DNA from 2 places in the Micromonospora sp. NPDC050187 genome. Region 2 is predicted to be linked to the other one. Evidence: riboswitches for the same ligand, from Rfam matches in the RefSeq annotation. Region 2 holds a riboswitch; the other holds the start of a gene.
What was found. Region 2 has a riboswitch for thiamine pyrophosphate ahead of thiE (thiamine phosphate synthase). Riboswitches for the same ligand answer to the same signal wherever they lie in the genome.
Positions count from the first base shown of each region.

Region 1: linked by a shared signal. The riboswitch ahead of ACIBJE_RS05910 (ECF transporter S component) and the one ahead of thiE (thiamine phosphate synthase) in region 2 are both predicted to bind thiamine pyrophosphate.

Region 1 is NZ_JBITJH010000003.1:8,177-14,645, forward strand. Features, by position in the region: gene ACIBJE_RS05900 (energy-coupling factor transporter transmembrane component T family protein) at 156-956, opposite strand; gene ACIBJE_RS05905 (ABC transporter ATP-binding protein) at 953-2,404, opposite strand; gene ACIBJE_RS05910 (ECF transporter S component) at 2,528-3,118, opposite strand; TPP riboswitch at 3,195-3,300, opposite strand; gene ACIBJE_RS05915 (permease) at 3,611-4,564, shown strand; gene ACIBJE_RS05920 (TIGR03943 family putative permease subunit) at 4,564-5,298, shown strand; gene ACIBJE_RS05925 (alpha/beta fold hydrolase) at 5,343-6,173, shown strand; gene ACIBJE_RS05930 (sugar isomerase domain-containing protein) at 6,170-6,469, shown strand, end outside.
Region 2 is NZ_JBITJH010000008.1:121,913-128,381, forward strand. Features, by position in the region: gene ACIBJE_RS15155 (class I SAM-dependent methyltransferase) at 1-491, shown strand, start outside; gene ACIBJE_RS15160 (ABC-F family ATP-binding cassette domain-containing protein) at 533-2,212, shown strand; gene ACIBJE_RS15165 (aldo/keto reductase) at 2,333-3,277, shown strand; gene ACIBJE_RS15170 (hypothetical protein) at 3,365-4,285, opposite strand; TPP riboswitch at 4,446-4,555, shown strand; gene thiE (thiamine phosphate synthase) at 4,550-5,176, shown strand; gene thiO (glycine oxidase ThiO) at 5,170-6,312, shown strand; gene thiS (sulfur carrier protein ThiS) at 6,419-6,469, shown strand, end outside.

The DNA.
Region 1 (6,469 bases), on a different contig from region 2:
CTCCCGTCGGCCCGCCTCGTCGGCCCCCGTTTTGCCGATAAGGCGGTGTACGGGTGCTGGGACACCCCCGTATCGCCGAAACCGCGACGGCCGGGCCGGGACCGCGACGGCCGGGCCGGGACCGCGACGGCCGGGCGGGGCGGAAGGGGGGCGGGTCAGCCGATCAGGGGGCGGAACGTGCCGAGCACGACGCTGACCCCGAGGGCCGCGCCGGCCAGCACGGCCGCCCCCACCACCAGCAGCCCGTCCGCGACGGTGAACCGCTGGCGGCGGGCGACCGTCCGTGGGGTGCCGGCGTCGAAGCCGCGCGCGTCCATCGCCACGGCCAGCCGGGTGCCCCGCCGGATCGCCCCCACCAGCAGCCCGAAGGCGGTGGAGACGAAGAGCCGGAGCTTCGCCAGCGGGTTGCGGCCGGCGTCCACCCCCCGGGCCCGTCGGGCCAGGCTGATCATCTGCCACTCCTGGCCGAGCATCGGCACCAGCCGGAACGCGGCGAGCGCGCCGATGGCGAACCGGGGCGGGGCCTTGGTGTTCTGGATCAGCGCGTCGGCCAAGTCGGTCGGGTCGGTGGTCGCGAAGACGATCACGCCGGGCAGCGCCACGGCGAGCGTCCGCAGCACCAGCCCGAGCGCGGTGACCAGCACTCCCGAGGTCACCAGCACCGGACCGGCCTCGACGAGCACCCGGCCCTCCCGCTCGGCGGCGAAAAGGACCAGGGTGACCACGATGCCGACGGCGCCGAGCAGCAGCGGCCAGACCCGTCGGGCGAGTACCCCGTACCGGACCCCGAACATCGGCAGCACCGCGAGTTCGATGGCGATGGCGATCGCCGGGGCGACCGGGTCGAGCGTGGCGACCAGGGTGAACGAGAAGAGCAGCGCCGCCGCGAGCTTCGCCACCGGGTTGCGTCGGGCCAGCGGCGCGGTCGGGTCGGCGACCGGTTCGAGGCTGATCACGGTCGCTCCGACCCGGCCGGCGGCACGGCCCGGTCCACCGTCACCCGACGGTCGGCGAGAGCGTCGACGAAGTCCGCGTCGTGGGTGACCGTCACGACGCCGTGCCCGGCGTCGCGCAGCCCGGCGAACAGGTCGACCAGCTCCGACCAGGTGCGCCGGTCCTGCCCGAAGGTCGGCTCGTCGCAGAGCAGCAGGCGGGGCGCGGTGGCCAGGGCGGTCGCCACGCTCAGCCGCCGCGCCTCCCCGCCGGAGAGGGTGTACGGGTTCGCGCCGGCCAGCCGCTCCAGCCGCAGCCGGTCCAGCAGCTCGTTCACGGTGGTGCGGACGGCCGCCTCCGGTCGGCCCGTACGGCGCGGCCCGAGCGCCAGCTCGTCGAAGACCGTACCGGTGACGAACTGGTGTTCCGGGTCCTGGAACACCGAGCCGATCCGCCGGGCCAGGGCGGGTGCGCGCCACCGGTGCGGGGGAGTGCGTCGGTCGGTGCCGGCCAGGTCCGCGCTCGCGGTCAACCGGCCGGTGCCCGGTCGGAGCAGCCCGCCGAGGAGCAACGCGAGGGTGGACTTGCCCGCGCCGTTCGGGCCGAGGACGGCGAGCGCCTCGCCGGCGCGTACCGCCAGGTCGGTGGGGGTGAGCCGGGGCGGCAGGCCGAGCCGTTCGGCGGTGAGCAGCACCTCCCCGGCGGGGGCCACCGCCCGGCGGGGCGGCACGGGGTGGCCCGGCACCCAGACCCCGTCGGCGGCGAGCGCGGCCCCGTGCTCGGCGAAGACCCGCTCGGGCGGCCCGTCGGCCCGCACACCCCCACCGGCGGCGAGGACGACCACCCGGTCGACCAGGGGCAGTGCCTCGGCGACCCGGTGCTCGACCAGCACCAGCGTGGTGTCGGCGTCCACCGCCTCGGCAATCGCCCGCCGGACCAGGGCCGCCCCGGCCGGGTCGAGGTTGGCGGTCGGCTCGTCGAGCAGCAGCAGTCCGGGCCGCAGCGCGAGCGCTCCGGCCAGGGCGAGCCGCTGCTGCTCCCCGCCGGAGAGCGCGGCGGTCGGGCGGTGACGGGGGTACGGAAAACCGACCCGGGCCAGCGCCTCGTCCACCCGGGGCCAGATCTGCTCCGCCGGCACCCCCCGGTTCTCCAGCCCGAACGCCACGTCGTCGCCGCAGCGGGCCATCACCAGCTGGCTCTCCGGGTCCTGGAAGACCATGCCCACCCGGTCCCGCGCCTCGGCTGGCGGGAGCCCGTCGACCTCGATGGTGCCCGCCCGCTCGCCGGAGTCATCCGGCAGCAGTCCGGCCAGCGCGGCCAGCAGGGTGCTCTTGCCCGCGCCCGACGCGCCGAGCAGCAGCACCCGCTCGCCGGCCTCGATGCGCAGGTCCAGGTCCCGCAGCGCCCACGCCTTCCGCCCCGCGTGCCGCCACCCGAACCCCCGCACCCCCAGGGCCACCCCAACCCCCACTCTCACCACGCCCCCCTCTCACACCACGCCCCCGCCCATCTCCCCCGTCGATCAAGGAGTTCGCGTCGGGGAATCGGCCTCTGGTCGACGCGAACTTCTTGATCAACGCGGCATGGCGGGGAGTCAGACGCGGGTGCGGTCGCGGGCGGCGGGCAGGTGGGCCAGGGCACCGGTACGGGCCAGGGCGGTGGTCAGGGCGTGCCCGCCGACACCCGTCACGACCGCGGCGCTGACCACGGTGAGCAGCGCGTACGGGATGCGGTAGCTGGTCAGGTCGTACTTGGCGTTCCAGACGAAGAAGTCGAACAGGGCCGCGCTGACGCCGGTCAGCGCCCCGGCGATCACCGCGGTCGGCAGCCGGAACGAGCGGTACCGGAACGCGGCGAAGGCCAGCTCCGCGCCGAGACCCTGGACGATGCCCTGCGGGATGATTGTGCCGGCCCACTGGCTGCCCAGCAGCGCGGAGAGCACCGCCGCCACGGTCTCGCAGTACAGGGCCGCGCCGGGCTTGCGGATCACCAGGCCACCCACCACGGCCGGCATCAGCCAGACCCCGTAGATGAGGGTCTGCGCCGGCGGGAAGAAGGCGAACGCGCCGGACGTCGCGCTCCACACCAGGCCCCAGGCCCAGAAGATGACGCCGAAGGCCACCGCGATCACCGAGGCGACCACGATGTCGATGGTGCGCCAGCGGGGATTGTCGAGCTTGCTCATGTGTACGTGCTCCCAGTCCGTGTGCGAACCAGGCAAGACGCACGCCGTACGCCCGGTGGCACCGGACGACGACGCGGCTGGAGACTGACCGAACTCCCTGCGCTGGCATTACCCAGATCAGGTTCGAGGGTCTGCGGGTGGTGCCCGCACTCTCAGCGCTGTGCGCTCCCCTGTCGGATGTGAAGTTGTTGCGCAGACGCTAGCACCGCGACGCGCCGGAACCCAGGGGCGACGTCGCGCCGATGACGTCGGCCACGTCACTGTCCGGGTTAGGGTGGGGCACTCCCCGTACCCGTACCCGTCGATCCGGAAGGGACGACCGTGACCTCTGCCGACCAGGCCGCGCCGGGTCCCGGCACACCCGAGACGGCCGGGCCGCCCGGCGGGGCCGGCACCGTCGCCGGAGCCGGTCACGCCGCCCCGGCGACGGCGGACCTCCCGGTCTCGGCCGTACCCGGCCAGGGCCCGGGGGCCGGCGGACCGGGCCGGTGGCTGCGCGAGCGGGTCGGCTCGGTGGAGGTCCTGGCCGCGGTGCTGGTCCTGCTGGTGGTCTTCCGGGAGCCGATCGGCACCGCGATCTCCGCGCCGCGGCTGCAGACCTGGACCACCGTCTTCGTCTCGGTGATGGTGCAGGCGATGCCCTTCCTGGTGTTCGGGGTGCTGCTCTCGGCGGTGATCGCGGTCTTCGTGCCGCGCTCGTTCTGGGCCCGGGCGCTGCCCCGGCACCCCGCGCTCGCCGTGCCGGTGGCCAGCGCAGCCGGGGTGGTCCTGCCCGGGTGCGAGTGCGGGTCGGTGCCGATCGCCGGGTCGCTGATCCGCCGGGGTGTCACCCCGGCCGCCGCGCTGGCCTTCCTGCTCGCGGCCCCGGCGATCAATCCGATCGTGCTCACCGCCACCGCGGTCGCCTTCCCCGACAACCCGGAGATGGTCCTCGGCCGGGGCCTGGCGAGCCTGGTCGTCGCCATGATCATGGGTTGGCTCTGGCTGCGGCTGGGCCGGGCCGACTGGATCCGGCTGCCGCACCGTCCGGACCTGGACGGCCTGGGCCGGGGCGCGGCGTTCTGGTCGGCGGTACGCCACGACGTGGTGCACGCCGGTGGGTTCCTGGTGCTCGGCGCGATGGCCGCCGCCAGCATCAACGTGCTGGTGCCGGAGCGCTGGTTGCAGACCCTCGCCGACGATCCGGTGCTCTCGGTGCTGGCCCTGGCGGTGCTGGCCGTCCTGCTCTCCATCTGCTCCGAGGCGGACGCCTTCGTCGCCGCGTCGCTGTCCCAGTTCTCGTTGACCTCCCGACTGGTCTTCCTGGTGGTCGGGCCGATGGTGGACCTGAAACTCGTCTCGATGCAGGTCGGAGCCTTCGGCCGGCGGTTCGCGTCCCGGTTCGCCCCGACCACCTTCGTGGTCGCCGTGCTGGTGGCCGTCGGCGTGGGAACGGTGGTGATCTGATGAACCGGCAGGCCCAGGCGGTCGTCCTGCTACTGCTCGGGGGTGCGGTGCTGCGGGCCAGCCTCACCGACCTGCACCTGCGCTACGTCAAGGAGGGACTGCAACCCTTCCTGGTCGCCGCCGGGCTGCTGCTGGTGGCCGCCGCCGCGATGACCCTGTGGTACGAACTGCGCCCCGCCGCGCCGGACTCTCCGGATCCCCCGGACGAGCACGACGACGGCCACGGCCACGGCCACCACGGTCCACGCGTCGGCTGGCTGCTCATCCTGCCGGTGCTCGGCCTGCTGCTGGTCGCCCCGCCGGCCCTCGGCTCGTATGCCGCCGGGCAGGCCGGAACGGTGTTGTCCGAGCGGGCGACCTCCGACTACCCGCCGCTGCCCGAGGGGGACCCGGTCCGGATCACCGTGCTGGACTACGCCTCCCGGGCGCTGTTCGAGGGCGGACGGTCCATCGGGGACCGTCGGGTCCAGCTCACCGGGTTCGTCGTCACCGGCCCGGACGGGCAGCCGATCCTGGCCCGGATGATCCTGTCCTGCTGCGCCGCCGACGGCCGTCCGGTGAAGCTCGGTCTGACCGGTGAGGTCCCCGCCGGGCTGGCCGACGACACCTGGGTCGAGGTGACCGGACGCTACACCGACCGGGTCGGCCGGGACCCGGTCAACGACGCGGAGGTGCCGTACCTGGAGGTCGAGTCGTGGCGCCAGGTGCCGACCCCGAAACAGCAGTACGAGTAGGGCCGTCGCCGTCCCGGTCTCCGCTCCGGCGGTAGGCTCCGGGCATGAGGATCGATGCGCGCGGGCTGACGTTCGAGGTGCACGCCGATGGCCCGGACGACGGCGAGCCCGTGCTGCTGCTGCACGGTTTCCCGCAGCACAGTGGCGAGTGGGTCGACCTGCTGCCGGCCCTGCACGCCGCCGGGCTGCGAACGTACGCGCTGGACCAGCGGGGGTACTCGCCCGGTGCCCGCCCGACGGCGGTGGAGGCGTACCGGCTGACCGAGTGCGTGGCCGACGCGGTCGCCGTCCTCGACGCGCTCGACGTGCCCGCCGCGCACGTGGTCGGCCACGACTGGGGCGCGATCGTGGCGTGGGCCCTGGCCGCCGGCCACCCGGACCGGGTGCACACTCTCACCGCCGTCTCCGTGCCGCACCCGGCCGCGATGGCCCGGACCATCGCCGGGGACCGGCGACAGAAGACCCGGTCGGCGTACATGGGGCTGTTCCGTAAGGAGGGCACGGCCGAGAAGGTCCTGCTCGCCTGGCACGCCGCCGCCCTGCGCAAGCTGCTCGGCGGGGTGGGGAACCGGGAGCGGATCGACACGTACGTGCGGCCGATGCGGGAGCCGGGCGCGCTCACCGGGGCGCTGAACTGGTACCGGGCGATGTCCGGCCGGGAGCTGGTGGGCACCGGACCGGTGTCGGTGCCGACCACCTACGTCTGGAGCGACCGGGACACCGCGGTCGGCCGGACCGCCGCCGAGGCGTGCGCCCCGTACGTCACCGGCCCCTACCGCTTCGTCGAGCTGACCGGGGTCAGCCACTGGATTCCGGACGAGGCGCCGGGCGCGCTGGCCGAGGCCGTGCTCGCCCAGGTGGAGGCGGTGCGATGAGCGACCCGGTGGACCCCTCCGGGCGGGACGCGACGACCCCGCCGGTCAGTGCCGACGGCTACCTGGCCGCGCTGACCGGGACGATCGCCCGGGTCGCCGCCGGCCAGCGCGAGGCGGTGGCCCGCGCGGCCGACCTGGTCACCGACGCGCTCCGGGCCGGCGGGGTGGTGCAGGCGTTCGGCACCGGACACTCCGAGGGGCTGGCGTTGGAGATCGCCGGACGGGCCGGCGGTCTGGTGCCGACCAACCGGATCGCCCTGCGGGACCTGGTGCTGTACGGTGGCGCGCCGGTCGAC
Region 2 (6,469 bases):
CCGCCGACCGCCTCGACCCGGGCACCGCGGTCCTGCTGCGCAAGGCCGAGCTGCCCGCGCCGGAGAGCACCGGGGCGCTGCTCGACCTCGGCTGCGGATTCGGCCCGATCGCCTGCGTCCTCGCCACCCACGCCCCGACAACGACGGTCTGGGCGGTCGACGTCAACGAGCGCGCCCGGGAACTCACCGCCGGAAACGCCGCCCGGGTCGGAGCCGCCGGCCGGGTCCGGGTGGTCGCGCCGGACGACGTACCCGACGAGATCACCTTCACCCAACTCTGGTCCAACCCGCCGATCCGGATCGGCAAGGAGGAACTGCACACCCTGCTGCGGCGCTGGCTGCCCCGGCTCGCCCCGGACGGGGTCGCCTGGCTCGTGGTCGCCCGGCACCTCGGCGGCGACTCGCTGCACGGCTGGCTCACCGACCAGGGCTGGCAGGTCGTGCGGCACGCCAGCCAGAAGGGCTACCGGGTGCTCCGCGTCACCCGGTAATTGGATGTCCCAGGCCGGTCCCGCTCGGGCAGGATGCCGGGGTGGGATACGTGGACGTGGCCGGGGTGGCACACACCCTGCCGGACGGTCGGGAACTCTTCGCCGACGTGTCGTTCCGGGTCGGCGAGGGGGCCAAGGTCGCCCTGGTCGGACCGAACGGGGCGGGCAAGACGACCCTGCTGCGGATGGTCGCCGGAGACCTGCCGGTGAAGGTCGGCGGGGTCGCCCGCTCCGGTGGGCTCGGCGTGATGCGGCAGTTCATCGGCATGATCGGAGACGACTCCACCCTCGCCGACCTGGCGCTCGGCATCGCCCCGCCCGCGCTGCGCGACGCCGGCCGTCGGCTGGTCGAGACCGAGGCGGCGATGCGGGCCGCCGAGGTGCGCGGCAAGTACAGCACCGCCGCCGGCAAGGCGCAGCTCGCGTACGCGGACGCGCTGGCCGCCTGGGGCGAGGCCGGCGGCTACGACGCGGAGGTGCTCTTCGACACCGTCGCCACCATCGTCCTCGACCTGCCCTGGGACGTCGCCCGGGACCGTCCGGTGCGGACGCTCTCCGGCGGCCAGCAGAAACGCTTCGCCCTGGAACTGCTGCTGCGCGGCCCCGACGAGGTGCTCCTGCTCGACGAGCCGGACAACTTCCTCGACGTGCCCGGCAAACGGTGGCTGGAGGCGCGGCTGCGCGAGTCCACCAAGTCCGTGCTGTACGTCTCGCACGACCGGGAACTGCTGGCGCAGACCGCCGACCGGGTGGTCGCCGTGGAGGGCGGCAGCGCCTGGGTCCACCCGGGCAGCTTCGCGACCTGGTACGACGCCCGGGTGGCCCGGCACGCCCGCCTCGACGAGCAGCGCCGCCGCTGGGACGAGGAACACCAGAAGCTGCGCGAGCTGATGCTGATGTACAAGCAGAAGGCCGCGTACAACGACGGGCTGGCGTCCCGCTACCAGGCCGCGCAGACCCGGCTGCGCAAGTTCGAGGAGGCCGGACCGCCACCCGTACCCCCGAAGGACCAGGACATCCGGATGCGCCTCACCGGCGGGCGGACCGGCAAGCGTGCGGTGATCTGCGAGGCCCTGGAACTGGACGGCCTGACCTACCCCTTCGACCTGGAGGTCTGGTACGGCGACCGGGTCGCGGTGCTCGGTGCGAACGGCACCGGCAAGTCGCACTTCCTGCGCCTGCTGGCCCGGGGCGGCACCGACCCGGACCCGGCGAACGGCCCCGTCGACGGGGCCGCCGCGCTCGCCCCGGTCGCCCACGACGGGGTGGTCCGCCTCGGCGCCCGGGTCCGCCCCGGGCACTTCTCGCAGACCCACGACCGGCCCGAGCTGATGGCGAAGACCCTCGTGGAGGTCCTCTGGCGGGGTGACGATCACCGGGCCGGCATGGACCGGCACACCGCGATGGCCGCCCTCGGCCGGTACGAACTGGCCGGCCAGGGCGACCAGCGGTTCGGCACCCTCTCCGGCGGGCAGCAGGCCCGGTTCCTGGTGCTGCTGCTGGAACTCTCCGGGGCGACCCTGCTGCTGCTCGACGAGCCCACCGACAACCTCGACCTGGCCAGCGCCGAGGCCCTCGAAGAGGGGTTGAAGGCGTTCGCCGGCACGGTGGTCGCGGTCACCCACGACCGCTGGTTCACCCGCTCCTTCGACCGTTTCGTCCTCTTCGCCGGTGACGGCGAGGTCCGCGAGACCCCCGAACCGGTCTGGGACGTCGCCTGAGACGGTAGCGGTTCGGGGCGGTAGCCGTCCGAGGTGGTAGCAGGGGACCCTTGTTACCGCTTTTTGAGTAGCAGGGGACCCCTGCAACCATCGCGGCATAGAGTTGATCTCGTGACTGAGATGACCTTCCGCCGGTTGGGTGACTCGGGGCTCGTGGTCTCCGTGGTCGGTGTCGGCTGCAACAACTTCGGCCGCAAGCTCGACCTTGCCGGAACCCGCGCGGTGGTGGACGCCGCCCTCGACGCCGGTATCAACCTCTTCGACACCGCCGACATCTACGGGCAGCCCCAGGGCGGCTCGGAGGAACTGCTCGGCGCGGCCCTGCGCGGGCGGCGCGACGACGTGGTGCTGGCCACCAAGTTCGGCATGGACATGAACGGCATGAACGGCCCGGACCACGGTGCGCGCGGTGCCCGCCGGTACGTCGTCCGGGCGGTCGAGGCGTCGCTGCGCCGGCTCGGCACCGACCACATCGACCTCTACCAGATGCATGAGCCCGACCCGGGCACGCCGATCGAGGAGACCCTTGCCGCCCTGGACGATCTGGTCCGCGCCGGCAAGGTCCGCTACCTGGGCAACTCCAACTTCAGCGGCTGGCAGATCGCCGACGCGGACTGGACCGCCCGTACCGTCGGCACGAGCCGGTTCGTCAGCGCCCAGAACCACTACAGCCTGCTGGAACGTGCGGTGGAGACCGAGGTGGTGCCGGCGTGCGAGCGCTTCGGACTCGGGCTGCTGCCGTTCTTCCCGCTGGCCGACGGCCTGCTCACCGGCAAGTACCAGCGCGGGGAGCAGCCTCCGGCGGGTAGTCGGCTCGCCGGCGGTGGCCGGTACGCGCAGCGGTTCGCCACCGCCGACTGGGACACCATCGAGGCCATCGGGGCGTACGCCGACCAGCGGGGGCTCACCATGCTCCAGGTGGCCATCGGCGGGCTGGCCGCCCAGCCGGCGGTCACCTCGGTGATCGCCGGGGCCACCACGCCCGAGCAGGCACGGGCCAACGCCGCAGCCGGTGCCTGGCAACCGGACGACGACGACCTGGCCGCCCTGCGCGCGCTCCTCTGACCACTGCGGACACCGAGACCGCCGGAAGCAGACCCGGACGGTGGGGCGATCCTGCGACCGCCCCACCCGTGTCGACCGGCGGCCGGTTCAGACCAGGCCGTTGACCCGGTGCGCGGTGCGCCCCCGTAGCGCGGCGGCCACCATCCGGGCCGTCCGGGTGGGGTGGCGGAGCACGTCGTCGGAGGTGCAGCGAACCACCCGCCAGCCCGCAGCACGTAGCGCGTGGAACCGGCTCGCCTCTCGACGGAGCAACGCCGGGTCGCGGGGCGGGCCGGGCTCGTACTCGACCGCGACCCGGCGGGTGGGGTAAGCGAGGTCCACCCGGCCGACGAACTGGCCCACGGCGTCGCGCACGTCGTGTCGTACGGTCGGCGTGGGCAACCCGGCGTCGAGCAGGAGCAGGCGCAGCCGGGTCTCCATCGGGGACCCGGCGAGCGGATCGGCCAGGGAGAGCACCTCCCGCAGCAGCGGCAGCCCGGGCCAGCCGGCGCGGCTGGCGGCGTACCCGCGCAAGGTGGGTAGGTCCACCACGCGGTGGTGCAGCAGCGCGTCGACGGCGACCACCGCCTCGGTGCGCGGTGGCCGGCGACCCAGGTCGAAGGCCGTCCGGAGCGCGGTGGTGACCGGCAACCCGGTGTGGACGGTCAGGTCGGCGTCGGGCAGGACCGAGCGGGTGACGGCCACCCGGGTGTGCGGGCGCATCCGGGCCGAGCGGGGGAGCACCACGGTGACCGGCGCGTCCGGCGGCAGCAGCCCGGCGCCCCACAGGTACGCCGCGCTCAGTCCGGCGATCGCGGCGCCGGCCGGGAGCACGAGCGCCACGGCCTCGCACCACATCCGATGGTCCTCCGGTCGGTGGGCCGCCCGGTGCACGTAGACGTCCGGCAGCAGCCGCTGCCAGGCGCGTCCGCGCAACATCGTCCAGGTGAGAAGGCCGTGGGCCACGGCGGTGCTGCCGCGGAAGGGCCGGGATTCGAGACCGGGCGGAACCTGGGGGAGGCGCGGCATCAGGACAGCATGACGTGACCGGACGGTCACGCGCTGCCCCCAGCGGGCAATTGTGAGATTTTCTCCACTGTCGTCGTTGCGGGGAAAACCGTGCCGAACTGCGGAAAAACAGACGCGGCATCCTTGGCGGATTTTCCGATCCGTCGTACGGTGTGGCACGCAAGTAACCCACGGGAGCCCGGTGGACCGGGCTGAGAGGGGGGCTGAGAGCCCCCGACCGTCGAACCTGATCCGGGTAATGCCGGCGCAGGGAGGAGAGTTGCCGTGCCGTCCCTGGGACGACTGCATCTTGTCACCGACACCCGCCCCGGACGCGATCCGCTCACCGTGGTCCGGGCCGCCCTCGGCGTCGCCGGCCCGGAGCTGGTGGTGCAGGTCCGGGTCGAGGACTCCGCCACCGACCGCGAGGCGTACGACCTGACCGGCCGGATCCTTGACCTGTGCGCGCCCGTCGGCGCGACGTGCCTGGTCAACGACCGGTTGCACGTGGCGCTCGCGGCCGGCGCGGCGGGCGGGCACGTCGGCGCGGACGATCTGCCGGTCGAGGCGGCCCGCCGGGTGCTCGGCCCCGACGCGGTGCTCGGCGCGACCGCCCGGGAACCGGTGGCCGCCGTACGGGCGGTCGCCGCCGGGGCCGGCTACCTCGGTGTCGGCCCCTGTCACGCGACCACCACGAAGGACGGCCTGCCGGCACCGATCGGTCCGGACGGGATCCGCGCGGTGGCCGAAGCGGTACCGGTGCCGGTGATCGCCATCGGCGGAGTGACCGCGGCGACGGTGCCGGCGCTGCGCGCCGCAGGGGCGTACGGAGTGGCGGTGGTCGGGGCGCTCTCCACCGCCGCCGACCCGGCCCGCGCGACCGCCGAGCTGCTCGGAGCCCTCAGGTGGTAGCAGGGGGCCCTTGCTCATCAAAAAGCGGTAACAGGGGTCCCCTGCATGCACCGGAGGTGGCGGTGGTGGGGGGCGGGGTCGTCGGGTGGGCGGTGGCCTGGCGCTGTGCCGCGCGGGGACTGTCGGTGACCGTGCACGACCCGGCATCCGGGTCGGGGGCGTCCACCGTGGCCGCCGGGATGCTCGCCCCGGTCGCCGAGGCGTACTTCGGGGAGACCGAGCTGACCGGGCTGCTCGTCGAGTCCGCTGCCCGCTGGCCGGCGTTCGCCGCCGAGCTGACCGCCGCCAGCGGCGTCGATCTCGGGTACCGCACCGAGGGCACCCTGGTCGTCGGCCTCACCGGCGACGACCTGGCCGAGGTACGCCGGCTCGGGGCGTACCAGCAGGGGCTGGGCCTGCCGATCACCTTGTTGCGCCCGAGCGGGCTGCGGGACCGTGAGCCGGCGCTCGCTCCCCGGGTGCGCGGCGGCGCGTTCGCCCCCGGAGACCACCAGGTCGACCCCCGCCGTCTGCTGGTGGCACTGCGCACTGCCGCCGAGCGGGCCGGCGCGGTGCTGGTCGACACCCCGGTCGGTCAGCTCGGCGAGCTGACCGCGCCGGCCGTCGTGGTCTCCGCCGGCTGCGGCACCGCCGCGCTCACCGGCCTGCCGGTCCGGCCGGTGAAGGGGCAGATCCTCCGGCTCCGCGCGCCCGGTGGCGGCCCGCCGGGCTTCCGGCACGTCGTCCGGGGGTACGTCAACGGCGAACAGGTGTACGTCGTGCCCCGCGTCGACGGGGAGGTGGTGGTCGGGGCGACCGTGGAGGAGCGGACGGATCCGGCCGTCACCGCCGGGGCGGTGCTGCGGCTGCTCCGGGCGGCCGTCGACCTGCTGCCCGAGCTGGCCGAGTACGACCTGGTCGAGACGAACGTCGGATTCCGTCCCGGGACTCCGGACAACGCCCCGGTCATCGGCGCGCTTCCCGGCCGACCCGGGGTGCTGGTCGCGGCGGGCCACCACCGGCACGGCATCGTGCTCACCCCGGTCACCGCCGACCTGGTCGCCGACCTGCTCACCACCGGGACCCCCGACGCGATGCTCGCCCCCTTCACCCCGGACCGGTTCGGCCCGCTCACCCGGCCGGCGACCGGCCCGTGACCCACGAACGCGTGGTACGGGCCCGTGACCCACGAACGCGTCACAGGGGTCCGGCCTCGCGAATGCGTCACACGGGCTCATGACCTGCAACGGAAGGACGGCACAGGTGGAACTGACGGTCAACGGCATCGGGCGGAGCCTGCCCGACACGGCGACG